DNA from 4 places in the Halomonas rhizosphaerae genome. Region 1 is predicted to be linked to each of the others. Evidence: riboswitches for the same ligand, from Rfam matches in the RefSeq annotation. Region 1 holds a riboswitch; each other region holds the start of a gene.
The links. Region 1 has a riboswitch for thiamine pyrophosphate ahead of thiC (phosphomethylpyrimidine synthase ThiC). Riboswitches for the same ligand answer to the same signal wherever they lie in the genome.

Region 1 (3,999 bases):
TGGTCCTTCGGCGTCGATATCCGCTGGCTGTATCGCCATGCCCCGGCAAGGCGGGTGGAGGACTGTCGCGCCAGCAGTCACTCGTGAATCGAAAGGAAACCCTCATGCCTTTGCCCCTCAGTCATATCTCCCCTCCCGCATTGCCCATCGCCACAGGGCTCGTCCTGGCGCTGGGCGCATTCTCGATGCAGCCGGCCAGTGCCGAGCCACGCACCTACGAGATAGATCCAGAGCACTTCTCCATCGGCTTCCTGACCGAACACGTCGGCTACGCGGACACGCTCGGCATGTTCCTGGAAGGCCAGGGCGAATTCGTCTATGACGAGCAGACTCGAGAACTGCACTCCGGGAGAGTCGAGATCGCCACCGACAGCGTCTTCACCAACCACGAGGAGCGTGACAACCACCTGCGCAGCGACGATTTCCTCGACGCTCGCCGCTACTCGACGATCGTCTTCGAGGTGACCGACTTCGAGGCACGCAGTGACAGCGAAGGCACACTGGAAGGCGAACTGACCCTGCTCGGCGAGACCCGCCCCCTGACCCTGGACGTCACGCTCAACAAGGCCGACGTGTACCCCTTCGGCCACGGACAGCACACCCTGGGACTGTCGGCACGCACCACCATCGCCCGCAGCGACTGGGGGATGACCTACGGGGTCGACAACGGCATGGTCGGCGACGAAGTGGAACTGATCCTCGAACTGGAGGCGATCAGGCAATAGCCGATCCCGACAGATAGACGGGCTGGCAAGTCATGACCAGCCTGCTAGACTAACTCACTCGCTTGACGGGGTGCCGGTGAATCCGGCTGAGATAGCGCAGGGGTCTCTCCAGGAATGGACAGCACCCGAGCGCTGGTCCCGTGGAACCTGATCCGGCTCGTACCGGCGTAGGAATCAAGCGGTGAGCCAGTGCCTCTCCGGCAGCCCCATGGCCACCCTCCCCTCGCCCGACTCCGGATCGACACCGCTACCGGAGGCAAGATGGGCTCCCGCTTCAGTGACCTCACCGCCGCCTGCCAGGCCGACTGGCGCGCCTATATCGAACACCCATTCGTGCGCGGCCTGGGCGACGCCACCCTCGACGAGGGCGCCTTTCGCCACTACCTGCAGCAGGACTACCTCTTCCTGATCCACTTCGCCCGGGCCTATGCGCTGGCCGCCTACAAGAGTCGAACCCTGGCCGACCTGCGCCAGGCCCATGAGGGGCTCAAGGCGATCCTCGACGTGGAACTCGGCCTGCACGTGGACTACTGCCGCGACTGGGGCATCGCCGAGGAGGACCTCGCCGCCCTGCCCGAGGCCCGCGCGACACTCGCCTACACCCGCTACGTGCTCGACACCGGCCACCGCGGCGACCTGCTCGACCTGCACGTGGCATTGGCACCTTGCCTGGTGGGCTATGGCGAGATTGCCCGGTGGCTCACAACCCGGCCCTCCACCGTGCGCGGCCAGGCCAATCCCTATGACGCCTGGATCGGCATGTACGAAAGCGACGAGTTCCAGGATGCCATGCACGCCGAGCTTGAGTGGCTCGATGCGCGCCTGGCCGAGGTCACCCCGGGGCGCTTCCAGGAGCTGTCGGAGGTGTTTCGCGACGCCACGCGACTCGAGATCGACTTCTGGCAGATGGGGCTGGACCGCACCGACTGATGGCCTGGTGCCATCGCTGGCCCTATGGAAAGACCCGCGCTGGCTCTGGTCAGGCCAAACGCGGCGGGCAAGATACGTCTTGCCCGGGTAGTTGACCACCACGCTTGACGGGGTGCCGTTGAAGACGGCTGAGATCATGCAGCACCCGAGCATGGATCCCGTTGAACCTGAACTGGCTAGGACCAGCGTAGGGATCAAGCGACACGCCGCCACGGCGCTCCATGCCTGGCGGCCCCTGTCCTCCCCAGCTTGTCCTCCCTGACAACCCCATGAAACCCAAGGGAGAACACCGCATGAGCAAGACCGCCCACTTTCTCGCCGAGACCGCCCGCGTCGACGAGGCCGCTATCCGGCCGTTGCCCGGCTCGCGCAAGCGCTACGTCGAGGGCTCGCGCCCGGACATCCGCGTGCCCTTCCGCGAGATCTCGCTGTCGCCCACCCGCACCTCGGGGGCCGACGAGGAGAACCCTCCGCTGCTGGTCTACGACACCTCCGGCCCCTACACCGACCCGGACGCCGAGATCGACCTGCGCCGCGGCTTGCCCGAGCTGCGTCGCGCCTGGATCGAGCAGCGCGACGATACGGAACGGCTCGACGGCCCCACCTCCGAGTACGGCCGTCGCCGTGCCAACGATCCCACGCTCGCCCCGCTGCGCTTCGACCTGACCCGTACCCCGCGGCGGGCCAAGGAAGGCAGGAACGTCACCCAGCTGCACTATGCGCGCCAGGGCATCATCACCCCGGAGATGGAATTCATCGCCATTCGCGAGAACCAGCGGCGCCAAGCCCTGGGAACCGAGGAAGTCGAGCGCATCCTCGGCCAGCAGCATCCGGGCCAGGGCTTCGGTGCGCGGCTGCCGGAGGAGATCACCTCGGAGTTCGTGCGCCAGGAAGTGGCGGTGGGCCGCGCCATCATCCCCAACAACATCAACCACCCCGAGTCCGAGCCGATGATCATCGGCCGCAACTTCCTGGTGAAGATCAACGGAAACCTAGGCAACTCGGCGGTGACCTCCTCCATCGAGGCGGAGGTCGACAAGATGACCTGGGGCATCCGCTGGGGCGCCGACACCATCATGGACCTCTCCACCGGGCAGAACATCCACGAGACCCGCGAGTGGATCATCCGCAACGCCCCGGTGCCCATCGGCACCGTGCCCATCTACCAGGCGCTGGAGAAGGTCAATGGGGTGGCCGAAGACCTCACCTGGGAGGTATTCCGCGACACCCTGATCGAGCAGGCCGAGCAGGGCGTGGACTACTTCACCATCCACGCCGGGGTGCTGCTGCGCTATGTGCCGCTGACCGCCAAGCGCGTGACCGGTATCGTCTCGCGGGGCGGCTCGATCATGGCCAAGTGGTGCCTGTTCCATCACCGGGAGAGCTTCCTCTACACCCACTTCGAGGAGATCTGCGAGATCTGCAAGCAGTACGATGTCGCCTTCTCGCTGGGTGATGGCCTGCGCCCCGGCTCGGTGGCCGACGCCAACGACGAGGCCCAGATGGCCGAGCTCGAGACCCTCGGCGAGCTGACCCACATCGCCTGGAAGCACGACGTGCAGGTGATGATCGAGGGCCCCGGCCATGTGCCCATGCACCTGGTCAAGGAGAACATGGACAAGCAGCTCGAGGTCTGCGACGAGGCGCCCTTCTACACCCTGGGCCCGCTGGTCACCGACATCGCGCCGGGCTACGACCACATCACCTCGGGCATCGGCGCGGCGATGATCGGCTGGTTCGGCTGCGCCATGCTCTGCTACGTGACCCCCAAGGAGCACCTCGGCCTGCCCAACAAGGACGACGTCAAGACCGGCATCATCACCTACAAGATCGCCGCCCACGCCGCCGACCTCGCCAAGGGCCACCCGGCCGCCCAACGTCGCGACAACGCCCTGTCCAAGGCGCGCTTCGAGTTCCGCTGGGAGGACCAGTTCAACCTCGGCCTCGACCCGGACACGGCCCGCGAGTACCACGACGAGACCCTGCCCAAGGACTCGGCCAAGGTCGCCCACTTCTGCTCCATGTGCGGGCCCAAGTTCTGCTCCATGAAGATCAGCCAGGAGGTGCGTGACTATGCCAGGGATAACGGCCTCGACGGCGACCAGGAAGCCGTCATGAAGGGCATGGAGGAGCAGGCGGAGAAGTTCCGCCGCAAGGGAGGTGAGCTCTACTCGGAGGTCTGACCGCCGACGGCCCCGCCAAGCAGAGCGCCCTCGCCGGTTTCCCGGCGAGGGCGCCTTTCATTTCATGGCATGGCGGTGTGGGGCCGCCGGGAGATCAGAAGCGGAACGTCACCCCGACACTGGCGGCATCGAAGGTGTAGTTCGACTCGTCCAGGTAGCGC
Region 2 (3,999 bases), on a different contig from region 1:
AGCTGTCGCACCACCTGGGAAGGGGTCAGGTCCTGGGCCGCACACAGCTGCTCGAAGGCCCGCTTCTTGTGCGGGTCGATCAGCAGGGTCAGGCGTGCCGTCTTCTTTTCCATCGCGATTCTCCGGAAGCATTATCATCAAATGTTAATGCGCGCTGCCGGGCGGGGCAATGCCGGGAACATGTTTGTCGATAATACTAACGACATGTTAATGTAATTCACATAAGCAACCGGATCACCGCCCAGGGTGGATGCGGCCACCGGCCCATCCAGGGAGGCGGGTGACCCCGTAACAAGGAGACCCCGCGCATGGCACGCCACCGACCGTCCCCGCGACTTCCCGGCATCGCCACCGGCCTGCGCGCGGCCTGGCGAGACGGCTACGGGCTGGACGACCTGCGCCGCGACGTCCTGGCCGGGCTGACCATCGGCACCGTGGCCGTGCCGCTCTCCATGGCCCTGGCGATCGCCACCGGCGTGCCTCCCCAGCACGGGCTATACACGGCGATCGTCGCCGGCGCCATCATCGCGCTGACCGGCGGTTCACGCTTCAATGTCTCGGGCCCCACGGCAGCCTTCGTCGTCATCCTCTTCCCGATCGTCCAGCAGTACGGCCTGGGCGGCCTGCTGATCGCCTCGATGATGGCCGGCCTGATCCTGGTGGCGCTGGGCCTCACCGGCATGGGACGCCTCATCCAGTACGTGCCCTATCCGGTGGTGCTGGGCTTCACGGCGGGGATCGCGGTGGTGATCGCGGTCCTCCAGGTGCCTGACTTCCTGGGCCTTCAGGTCGGCCAGCTGGGCGAGCACTTCGTCGAGAACCTGGGACGGATCGCCGCCTCGCTGCCCGGCCTGGAGCCACTGGAGCTGGGGATCGGGGCCTTCACCCTGGGGGTCATGCTGCTCTGGCCGCGCCTGCATCTGCCGATTCCGGCGCCCCTGGTCGGGCTGGTGGTCGGCGCGGTGGCGGCCTATGCGGTCAACCACGGGATCGGCGACCCGAGCACGGGCAACCTGGTGGAGACCATCGCCTCGCGCTTCACCTGGGAGGCTCAGGGCGAGAGGGGCAGCGGGATTCCCCCGATCGCGCCGAGTCTCGTGGCCCCCTGGCGACTGCCCGGCGCGGACGGCGAACCCCTGGCACTGGACTTCGAACTGATTCGCGCCCTGCTGGGTCCGGCCTTCGCCATCGCCATGCTGGGGGCGATCGAGTCGCTGCTCTGCGCGGTGGTGTCCGACGGGCTGACCCGGACCCGGCATGACCCCAACGCCGAGCTGATCGGCCAGGGGCTTGGCAATATCGTCGCGCCGCTGTTCGGCGGCATCACCGCCACGGCTGCCATCGCCCGTACCGCCACCAACATCCGCAGCGGTGCCCGTTCGCCGATCGCGGCGGTGGTGCACTCGCTGGTGGTGCTGCTGGCGGTAGTCGCGCTGGCCGGCCTGCTGGGGCTGGTGCCGATGGCCGCGCTGGCGGCGCTGCTGTTCATCGTCGCCTGGAACATGGGCGAGGCCCGCCACTTCCTGCACACCCTGCGCTCTGCCCCACCGGGGGACGTGGCCATCCTGTTGACCTGTTTTACCCTGACCGTGCTCTTCGACATGGTGCTGGCGGTGGCCGTGGGCATCGGGCTGGCAGCTGCCCTCTTCATCCGGCGCATGTCGCTGCTGACCCAGACCCAGCGGGTCGACAACGGGTCGCATGCCAGCATCGACGAGCTGCCCGCCGAGATCGCCCTCTACGACATCGATGGCCCGCTGTTCTTCGGCGCCGCCGAGAAGGCGCTCACCTCGCTGCACCTGGTGGACCCGAAGGTGCGGGTCGTCATCCTCGACATGCATGACGTGCCGAGCATGGATGGCACCGCCATCGTGGCCCTCCAGGCCCTGGTCGACGAGATGCATCGCCAGGGGGTCGCGCTGGTGCTGGTCGGCCTGCCGGCGCGCATCCTCGTCAAGCTGCGCCGTGCGGGCATCCGCCGCACGGCCGGCCAGCTGACGTGGTGCCGGGAACTGGCCCACGCCCGGAAGGTAGCCCTGCGCTGGCTCGCCCGTACTGCCTGAAGATCCACGATGCCACTGACACGCAACGGCCATCGCGCCTTAAGCGGACCTTAAGACGGCTCCTCTAGCGTCTGGTGAACGGGGAACAGGTCCCCGTCCATCGAACCACGAGGAGGCGACACCATGGGGACTGTCACGCGTGATACCCCCGCAGCGGAACACCTGGCGAGCGCTCGTCGAGCCGGCCTGCTGGTGGTGGCCGGCTGGCTGCTGCTGGCTACGGGCGTGCTGCTCGCCGACTGGGCAGCGGTGGAGCTGCCGCTGGGACTGATCGGCCTGGGTGCCGCGGCCCTGGCCCGGCTGTGGCCGAGCCCGGCCCTACAGTCGGACACCCTCGACGCCCTGTACAGCCTGACCCTGGCCAGCCTGATCACCCTCTCCGGCTTCCACCTGCTGGCCTGAACCCGGCCTTTACAGCCAGGGAGCGGGCAGGGATAGTGGAGCCTGACGACAGGGGCGCCGTGGCGACATCGCCACGGCTGAGACGCACCCTCGGAACCTGACCCGGATAATGCCGGCGGAGGGAGTCGTGTGGCCCCGGCCCTGCGCCGAGCCGCACCTCCCGCGCCGGGGAGGCCCCATGCTTGCCATCGATCCCGCCGCGCACCTGGCCCGGGTGCGCGAGACCAGCCCGCTGGTCCACAACATCACCAACCATGTGGCCATGAACAGCATGGCCAACGTGCTGCTGGCCATCGGCGCCTCGCCGGCCATGGTCCATGCCCGCGAGGAGGCCGCCGAGTTCACCGCGCTGGCCGGCGCCCTGACGATCAATATCGGCACCCTCTCGCCCCACTGGGTCGATGCCATGGAGGCCTCCGCCCTGGCCGCCGGGGAGACGGGGCGTCCCTGGGTGCTGGACCCGGTGGCGGTGGGCGCCACGCGCTATCGCCGCGAGACCGGGGCGCGACTGCTGGCGCTGTCGCCGGACGTGATCCGGGGGAATGCCTCGGAGATCATCGCCCTGGCGGGGCAGGCCGGCGGCGGGCGCGGCGTGGACAGCACCGACCCTGCCGAGGCGGCCCTCGACGCCGCCCGCCGGCTGGCCCGCCAGACGGATGGCGTGGTCGCGGTGACCGGCGAGGTGGACCTGGTCACCGATGGCCGACGGGTCGCCCGACTCAGGGGCGGCCACCCGCTGATGCCCAGGGTCACCACCCTGGGCTGCGCGCTGACGGGGGTGGTGGCGGCCTTCCTGGCCGGCGCCGATGACCCCTTCGAGGCGACGGTGGCGGCGCTTGCCTGCTACGCCGTGGCCGGCGAACTGGCCGGCGAACTTGCAAATGGCCCGGGCAGCTTCGCGGTGGCCTTCCTCGACGCCCTCTTTCACCTGGAGGGCGAGGCCCTGACCGAACGGGCCCGACTGGAGGTGGACGATGCGCCTTGATCTCTCGCTGTATCTCGTCACCGACCGCGGGCTCTGCGCGGGCCCTGGGCTGGTGGAGACCGTGATGGCGGCGGTGCGCGGCGGCGTGACGGTGGTACAGCTGCGCGACAAGCACGCCAGCGACGTCGAACTGATCGACCAGGCGCGTCGCCTGAAGGCCGCACTTTACGGCAGCGGTGTGCCGCTGATCATCAATGACCGGCTGGAGGTGGCCCTGGCCGCCGGCGCCGACGGCCTGCACATCGGGCAGGACGACTGCGACGTGGCCAGAGCCCGCGCGGCGCTGGGTCCGGAGGCGATCCTCGGGCTCTCGGTCCAGACCCATGACCAGCTCGCCCGCCTCGACCCGGCGCCGCTGGACTACCTGGGGCTGGGCCCGGTCTTCGCCACCCCCAGCAAGCACGACCACGCCGCGCCGCTGGGCTTCGAGGGCCTGGCTGCCCTGGTGGCCGCCAGCCCCCTGCCGAGCGTGGCCATCGGCGGCCTCAAGGCCGAGCACGTGGCCGCGACGCGGGACGCCGGTGCCCGCGGCCTGGCGGTGATCTCGGC
Region 3 (3,999 bases), on a different contig from region 1:
TGCGGCATCAAGCGCAACCCCTTCCATCCCTTCTCGAGCTTCGACACGGCATCGCTCGGTGGCCTGGTCTATGGCCAGACCGTGCTGGCCCGGGCCTGCCGCGCCGCGGGCATCGAGTTCGACAACAGCGCGGCCCACTCGGCGCGCTACGACACCGAGCGCACCGCCGAGCTGTTCTGTGCCATGGTCAACCGCTACAAGGACCTGGGCGGCTGGGCCCTGGCCCAGAAGGAGCAGGGGCTGGAAGAGTAGCCGCCCGGCGGCACCCTTTCAGCAAGAGAGAGCCCCGCAGGCCGTTGCCTGCGGGGCTCTCGTCTGGTGCAGCGCTGACAGGCGCGACGGCGCGACCCTCAGGCCTGAGGGTCGCCCTCGCTTGCCTCGGCGCGGGAGGCCGCGGCCTTGACCAGCTTTTCGAGCTCGCCGCTCTGGTGCATCTCGACCACGATGTCACAGCCACCGACCAACTCGCCCTCGACCCACAGCTGAGGGAAAGTCGGCCAGTTGGCCACCTTGGGCAGCTCGGCGCGGATGTCCGGGTTATCCAGGACGTTGACGAAGGCGAAGCGCTCGCCACAGGCCATCAGGGCCTGGACGGTCTGGGCGGAGAAGCCGCACTGCGGCAGCTGGGGGGTACCCTTCATGTAGATCAGGATGGGGTTCTCGCCGATCTGGCGCTGGATGTTCTCGACGGTGGTGCTCATGACATCTCCCTTTCTCGTGTGGCCGGATCTCGACGGACCGGGCCGCGATAGACCGTGGCCGGCAGGCGCCCGGGCAATACCCGAGCAAGCTGGTCGGCCTTGTGGATGAGGGCCATTCTACTGATGACGGGCGCGTTGCGCATCCCCCGTGGGCTGGCTAGGATGGTCGTTTTTTCCCGTGGAGCGACACCATGGCCACCCGCCATTTCCTCACCCTGCTTGACCTCAGTCCGGACGAGCTGCGCTACCTGGTCCAGCGCGCCATCTCGATCAAGAACGGCCTGAAGACCCACGGGCCGACCTACACGCCCTTCGCCAACCGCACCCTGGCGATGATCTTCGAGAAGTCCTCGACCCGCACCCGGGTCTCCTTCGAGACCGCCATGGCGCAGTTCGGGGGCCATGCGCTCTTCCTCTCGCCCCGCGACACCCAGCTCGGCCGCGGTGAGCCCATCGGCGATACCGCGCGGGTACTCTCGGAGATGGTCGACGCGGTGATGATCCGCACCTTCTCCCACGAGGGACTGGAGGCATATGCCGCCGCCAGCACGGTGCCGGTGATCAACGCGCTCACCGACGACTACCATCCCTGCCAGCTGCTCGCCGATGTGATGACCTGGACCGAGCTGCGCGGCAGCGTCAAGGGCCGCACCGCGGTGTGGATCGGCGACGGCAACAACATGTGCCATTCCTGGATCAACGCCGCCCGCCAGTTCGACTTCCAGCTGCGCATCTGCTGTCCGGAGGGCTACGAGCCCCGCCAGGACATTCTCGCGGCCGCCGGCGACCGGGTGACCATCCTCCGCGATCCCCAGCAGGCCGTGGCGGAAGCCGACCTGGTCACCACCGACGTCTGGGCCTCCATGGGCCAGGAAGAGGAGCAGGCCAGGCGCGAGGCGGACTTCGCCGGCCTCCAGGTGAGCGAGGCGATGCTCGACCGGGCGAAGGAGGACGTGCTCTTCCTGCACTGCCTGCCCGCCCATCGCGGCGAGGAGATCAGCACGACCCTGCTCGATGATCCGCGGGCCGTGGTCTGGCAGGAGGCCGGCAACCGCCTGCATGCGCAGAAGGCACTGATCGAGTTCCTGCTGCTGGGGCGAGTGGAGGGGTGAGGGATGCTGCCCCGCCCGGCGTGGAGGCTGCCACGGCGGGGCATGTTAGACCTTGGTATGACATCAACCTTCGTCGCATGTATAATGCGCTGCAGCAGAATCCCTTCAGGAGATGCGGCAGCATGATAGATGACACCCCCAGCACCCACGGCATGCAGCGCAGCCTGCGTCAGTGCCTCTCCAACATGGCCGCCCTGCTCTATCGCCAGGGGCACGTCCTCGAGACGGTCACCGTCCCGCACCGCGGCCTCGACCGCAACGCCCTCAAGGCACTCGGCGAAGCCGACCGCGACTGGGCACCCTGCCAACACATCCTCGAGACCAGCCGGGCCGCCACCTGGAACGACCAGCAGCGCTTCGTGCTGACCGGCCTCGGCCGCGAACTACTGTTTGACATGTTCGGCGAAGGGGCCGCCGACTGCGCCTGAGGCGGACAGGACGCCATCCCCTCTGATGCCCGGGTACGCGACGAGATTGCGTGCCCGGGCATCTTTGGTTAAGTTGGCAGGACTTGTCGGGGAGCCCCGGCACGCTCATGGAGCCGTGCACGGGGGCTGAGATCGGTACGGCCGAACCCGTTGAACCTGATCAGGTTGATGCCTGCGGAGGGAACAAGCGCGTGTCATTCCTGCCCGCCCCCTGCCGTCATCCCCCCTGGTCAGCCATGCCTGCTGCTGGATGGCCGCTATCGTGACACACACCACCGATCACATCGCCGTCGCCGGCGCCGGCCTGCTGGGGCGCCTGGTCGCCTGGCAGTTGCTCGGCGACGGCCACGCCGTCACCCTCTACGACGCCGGGGACCTGGACGCCCCGCCCGCTGCCGCCTGGACCGCCGCCGGCATGGTCGCCCCGCTCTGCGAAACGGCGATCTCCGAACGCTGCGTTTACGACATGGGCCGCTTCGCCCTGGCCCAATGGCCGAGGTGGCTCGAAGCCCTCGACGCTCAATCGCTGTGGCAGCAGAACGGCAGCCTGATGGTAGCGCACCCCCAGGACCTGGGTGAGCTCACCCAGTTCCGCCGCGACCTCGACCATGCGCTGGGCGGCGACTCCCCCTGCCGGACGCTCGACGCCCGGGGGATCCATCGGCTGGAGCCCGACCTGGCGCCCGGCTTCCACCAGGGCCTGTTCCTGCCGGACGAGGCCCACCTGGACAACCGGGCCCTGCTCACCCGCCTGCTGGACGAGATTCGCGCCCTGGGCGGGGAGTGCCATGCCCACTGCCCGGTGGAGACCTTCCCCGGCGAGGTCGTCACCGCCGACGGCCCCCGGCGCTTCGACCTGGTCGTGGACTGTCGAGGCACCGGCGCCCGACCGCGCCACCCGAGCCTGCGGGGCGTGCGCGGCGAGACCCTGCACGTGCGGACGGCCGAGATCCAGCTCTCGCGGCCGGTACGGCTGATGCACCCCCGCTACCAGCTCTACGTGGTCCCCAAGCCGGAGGATCGCTTCGTCATCGGGGCCACCCAGATCGAGAGCGAGGACCGCTCGCCCATGTCCCTGCAATCCTCGCTGGAGCTGGGCAGCGCCCTCTATACCCTGTCCCCGGCCTTCGCCGAGGCGCGCATCCTGGAGCAGGGGGTCAACCTGCGTCCCGCCTTCCTCGACAACCTGCCACATGTCACTCAACAGCAGGAGCTGATCACCGCCAACGGCCTGTTCCGGCACGGTTACTTGCTGGCACCGGCCGTGGTCTGCCACCTGCTGGCCGGGATCCGCGGCCACGGTGACCGGCCCTTCGCCGACACACTGGCGGCACGCCCGCCGCAGGAGAACGCCGCATGAACCAGATCACCCTGCGACTCAACGACGAGACCGCCCGCCTTCCCGCCGGCACACCGCTCGCCGACGCCCTGCAGGCGTGGCACTACGCCGACCGCCGGGTCGCGGTGGCGGTCAACGGCGAGTTCGTGCCCCGCTCGGCCTACGCCGGACGGGTCCTGCAGGAAAACGACCGTATCGATATCGTGGCCCCGGTAGGAGGTGGCTGATGGACGCGCTGCACGACGATACCCTGACGCTGTATGACGAGGCCTTCGCCAGCCGCTTCCTGCTCGGCACCGCCCTCTACCCCTCGCCCACGGTGATGCAGCAGGCCATCCGGGCCGCCGGCTGCGAGATGGTGACCCTGGGCCTGCGCCGGCAGAACCCCGCGGCCGGCGACGGCGAGGCCTTCTGGCAGA
Region 4 (3,999 bases), on a different contig from region 1:
AGAAACACCGGGGCATGGTACGCCGCCAGGCGCAGCAGCGCCTCGCGCTCGAGCTCGACGAAGCCGAGCGGGCTGCGCGGCGCCTCGCGAAGCCACCGAGCGGCGGCGTCGGCATCCCGAGGCTGGCCGCTGGGCGGCGCATAGCGGACCAGGGGAGCCTCGGCCGGCATCGTCGCGAAGGAGGCCTCGAAGGTGTCCAGGTGGCCTGCCTTCCAGCGGTTGTAGCCGATGGCCAGGCCGAGGCGGGTCAGGGGATAGAGCCCCAGCGCCCGGCGCCAGGTCCGGTAGTGGTCGGGAGCCTCGACCGCCGCCCGCAACCGCTCGCGGGCCGGCCCGCTTCCCACCCCGGCCAGCAGCTCACGCTGCATCAGGCGCTCTGCGCAGGCATGGACGGCCTCGGTCGGCTCGGCGCCGGTCGGGAGTGGGTCCCGTCCGGCAGCCGGCAGGTTAGCGGCCTCGATGGCGCGCGCCTCGGCATCCAGCCCGCGCATCCGGGTCACCCAGTCGGCGAAGGCCGCGTCGGTGTCCAGTTCGTCACCCAGGCTCGCGAGCAGACGGTCGGTACGCAGGTAGGGGAAGCCGGCCACCCGGGCCGCCCCGGCATCGGTCACCCCGGCCTCTGCCACCGCCGCATCGAAGGCGGCCAGCCGCTCCAGGCAGCGGGCGTCCCGCGGGTCGCGGTCGACAACATCCGAGCGCCAGTCGGGACTGGCAGCACAGCCCGCCAGCAGCCCGAGCAGGAGAAGCACCCCGGGGCGCACCGGTGAGCAGACCTGCATGGCGCGATTCCTCGCGAACACGGATGGACCCCCTCAGCGTGGCCGCCCTCCGCCGAACTGGCAACGTCTCAAGCCGGACGCGCCTTCCCCGCCGGCCGGAGCCACGCGATCAGCAGGCTGACCAGGGTGGAGGCGAGAAGCGCGCCCAGGAACGGCGGCAGGGTCGGGATGCTGCCGGGGAAACTCGCCGCCAGCACGCCCGCCGCGGGGCTGCCCTGGGCGACCCAGCCCGGCAGGATGGCGCCGAGCATGCCCGCCACGCCGCCGGCCACCGCGGCCGTGGCGCTCATCCGCGACCAGAGCCCCAGCAGCACCGGCACCACGATAGCCGCACAGAGCAGGTCGGCGATCAGGAACAGCCGCAGCACCGAGAGCCCCTGCAGCGCCACGACCACCACCGGCACCATCAGCGCCACCGTGACCATCCGTGCCGCGCCGATGGAGAGCCCGCGCCGACCGGAGCCCGCCACCACCAGCGAGGCGAGGCCGTTCTGAAGGGTATCCACGCTGGAGGCGACCAGGGTGACCGCCAGCACCAGCGCCGGCAGGGCCAGCCAGCCCGGCGCCTCCGCGAGCAGCGCGAAGAAGGGGATCGGCGGCTCGCCCAGCGCCACGCCGGCCATGGCGGCCAGCATGCCGAGGCCGCCCACCGCCATCACCACCAGCACGGTGACGCCGCCGCCCAGCCAGGCCCCGCGGCCCAGGGCGCGATCGTCGCGCGCCGCCCACACCCGCTGCCAGTAGCCCTGGTGGAAGAGGTTGGCCGCGGTCACCGCGATCACCAGGGTCAGCGCCACGGCGAGCGCGCTGCCGGCGGGGATCGACGGCAGCGCGGCGTCCACCGGCATCTCGGGCAGGCGCATCAGCGCCACGCCACCGACCAGGGCCAGCAGCGCGATCAGCAGCCAGGCCTGCCAGCGGTCGGTGGCGAGGCTCGCCCGCAGGCCGCCCACCGCCGTGTAGAGCAGCGTGGAGACCGCCACGCCGATCACCACCAGCGCCGGCGGCACGTCGGAGAGCAGTGCGGTGATGGCACCGATGGCCGTCAACTCCGCGGCCAGGAAGCAGGCCATGTAGAGGACTGAGACCAGCGACACCCAGCGCCGCACCCCGACGCCATAGCAGGCCTCGGCGAACTCGCCGATGCTGCGCCCCTCGGGCAGGTGGCGGCGGATCGCCGGGCCGTAGAGCCCGAGCACGATGAACGGCAGCGCCGAGCCGATGGCATAGCCGGCCAGCGCCATCGGGCCGACGAAGGCCCCGATCTCGGGGGGCGCGAAGAGGATCCAGGCCCCCATCCCGGAGGCCAGGAAGGAGAGGCCCAGCGACTGGGCCCCCTGGGAGTTGCGCGCGGTAACATAGTCGTCGAGGGGGCCATCGGCCCGGCGGGCCCTGAGGCCCAGGAAGGCAAAGCAGAGCAGCGCCGCGCCGAGCACGGCAGACGTCAGGTAGGGCATGTCGCACTTCCTCCGCCGGTATGAACCGGATCAGGTTCCAGGGTCAGCGCCATGCGCTCTCTCAGCCCCGGCCGACACTCTCGGCGTCGAGACTCCCCTGGCGACAAGTGAATGGATTGTGGGACCTACCACTTGGTAGGTCAAAGTCAATCCTAACCTAACTGGCGGTATTCATCACTTCTCCCGCGGCACCCTCCCCATCAGGTAGAACTCCTCGTTCGGAGGTGTGCCGGTCAGGGTGACCAGACGGTTGGAGAGGCCGAAGAAGGCGGCGATGGCGCCGATGTCCCAGATATCATCGTGGGTGAACCCGGCCGTTTTCAGGCGGGCCTCCCACTCGTCGGTGAGCTCTCCCACCTCCAGGCCGCAGTAGAGGGCGAAGTCCAGCATAGTGCGATGGCGCTCGCTGATCGGCGCGGTGCGATGATTGATCGCCACCTGGTCGGCGAGCAGCGGGTCCTTGCTGTAGATCCGCACCAGGGCGCCGTGGGCCACCACGCAGTAGAGGCAGCGGTTGCGGGCGCTGGTGGCCACCACGATCATCTCCTTCTCCGCCTTGGTGAGCGTGTCGGACTCGCGCTCCATCAGGGCATCGTGGTAGGCGAAGAAGGCGCGAAACTCGGCCGGTCGGTGAGCCAGCATCAGGAAAACATTGGGCACGAAGCCGGCTTTCTCCTGTACCGTCAGCATGGCATCGCGGACATCATCGGGCAGGTCGTGGATCGATTCGGGGACGGAGAAGCGGCTGATCGGCGCGGACATGGAGGCTCCAGGCGTTGTGGTTGTTGGCAATGCCACCAAGTTATCAGTTAACGTCAACGTCAACATGCCGGCAAAGGTCGAACCTCCTCCGGTATTCCGCTTTGGCTACCCTGTCGCTATGCCGGCCTCGCATCCTCGAATAGCTCCGCGGGCATCGGATACTCCAGTTCCCAGGTCATGGCGATGGGACGATCTCCTTGATAGCCTTTCAGCGCCTTGGCCGGTCCCAAGAAGATAAACGGTGCCGTCTCTCCCTCGATCCGCTTGGTCAGGCGAGCGAAGAAGAGGATCGTATAGCCACGCTCTTCGAAATGGAGATAGTTCTGCCCCGTCGGGCTCTCCTGAGTGACGGTTGACTGGCTCTCCCAGTGCAACAGTCTTCGGCTGATGGGATAGTCGCGATAACGCGTGGTAGGAGAGAAGTCTCCCTCGTCCTTCTGGAAGGTGACCAAGTGGATATAGGCACGAATGTCCTTGGCGTGGATGACGCCCACCCCGGTGGCGCCCGGTTTCTCAAGGCTGGCCAATCCCAGAGCCGCCTTAATTTCGGCGGTGCCATAAACACCATGCAGTAGTAGCCCGCAGTCGAACGGCAAATCATTCAGGGGTTGCAGCGGTACTCGCAGATGGCCACGCCGCCAGGCGGCAATCTCCACGGCATCGGCCGCCACACTGGGGTTAGCGCGCCACTTCTGCAGCGACTGCTCGAGACTATCCACGCCGACCAGCCCGCCCTTCCGGGCCCACAGCAGATAGTGCAACGCCGTTTGCTGAGCCACGTCGTAGCGACCCAACGCCTCCTGAACCGTCCCGTCTTGACCGCCAATGTCCTCGAGGGCTCTCAAGAGCACTGGATCGCTACGCAAAGCGATACGCGGTAGCGCCTTGCGGGCCTGATCGAGGTCCGGGTCGGCAGGGAGTGGGTTGCGGTCGGCTATCGCCTTCCACTCCGACCAACTCCTGCGCGACAGCACCTGTACCGGTGACAGTCCCGTCACCTC

Region 2: it holds a riboswitch for thiamine pyrophosphate, as region 1 does, so the genes downstream of both, thiM (hydroxyethylthiazole kinase) here and thiC (phosphomethylpyrimidine synthase ThiC) in region 1, are expected to answer to the same signal.
Region 3: it holds a riboswitch for thiamine pyrophosphate, as region 1 does, so the genes downstream of both, thiO (glycine oxidase ThiO) here and thiC (phosphomethylpyrimidine synthase ThiC) in region 1, are expected to answer to the same signal.
Region 4: it holds a riboswitch for thiamine pyrophosphate, as region 1 does, so the genes downstream of both, QLQ86_RS11035 (SLC5/6 family protein) here and thiC (phosphomethylpyrimidine synthase ThiC) in region 1, are expected to answer to the same signal.

Annotation. Positions count from the first base shown of each region.
Region 1 covers NZ_JASCQQ010000039.1:302,980-306,978, forward strand. The annotation lists gene QLQ86_RS19985 (CDP-alcohol phosphatidyltransferase family protein) at 1-87, shown strand, start outside; gene QLQ86_RS19990 (YceI family protein) at 105-725, shown strand; TPP riboswitch at 782-916, shown strand; gene tenA (thiaminase II) at 987-1,655, shown strand; TPP riboswitch at 1,754-1,866, shown strand; gene thiC (phosphomethylpyrimidine synthase ThiC) at 1,949-3,838, shown strand; gene QLQ86_RS20005 (porin family protein) at 3,933-3,999, opposite strand, start outside.
Region 2 covers NZ_JASCQQ010000005.1:9,262-13,260, reverse strand. The annotation lists gene QLQ86_RS01495 (CopG family transcriptional regulator) at 1-113, opposite strand, end outside; gene dauA (C4-dicarboxylic acid transporter DauA) at 309-2,063, shown strand; gene QLQ86_RS01485 (hypothetical protein) at 2,187-2,465, shown strand; TPP riboswitch at 2,506-2,606, shown strand; gene thiM (hydroxyethylthiazole kinase) at 2,644-3,450, shown strand; gene thiE (thiamine phosphate synthase) at 3,440-3,999, shown strand, end outside.
Region 3 covers NZ_JASCQQ010000010.1:32,173-36,171, reverse strand. The annotation lists gene rnt (ribonuclease T) at 1-252, shown strand, start outside; gene grxD (Grx4 family monothiol glutaredoxin) at 351-701, opposite strand; gene argF (ornithine carbamoyltransferase) at 893-1,813, shown strand; gene QLQ86_RS05280 (hypothetical protein) at 1,936-2,241, shown strand; TPP riboswitch at 2,319-2,441, shown strand; gene thiO (glycine oxidase ThiO) at 2,504-3,601, shown strand; gene thiS (sulfur carrier protein ThiS) at 3,598-3,807, shown strand; gene QLQ86_RS05265 (thiazole synthase) at 3,807-3,999, shown strand, end outside.
Region 4 covers NZ_JASCQQ010000026.1:124,688-128,686, forward strand. The annotation lists gene QLQ86_RS11030 (hypothetical protein) at 1-779, opposite strand, end outside; gene QLQ86_RS11035 (SLC5/6 family protein) at 848-2,236, opposite strand; TPP riboswitch at 2,226-2,345, opposite strand; gene QLQ86_RS11040 (peroxidase-related enzyme) at 2,411-2,998, opposite strand; gene QLQ86_RS11045 (DUF3427 domain-containing protein) at 3,115-3,999, opposite strand, start outside.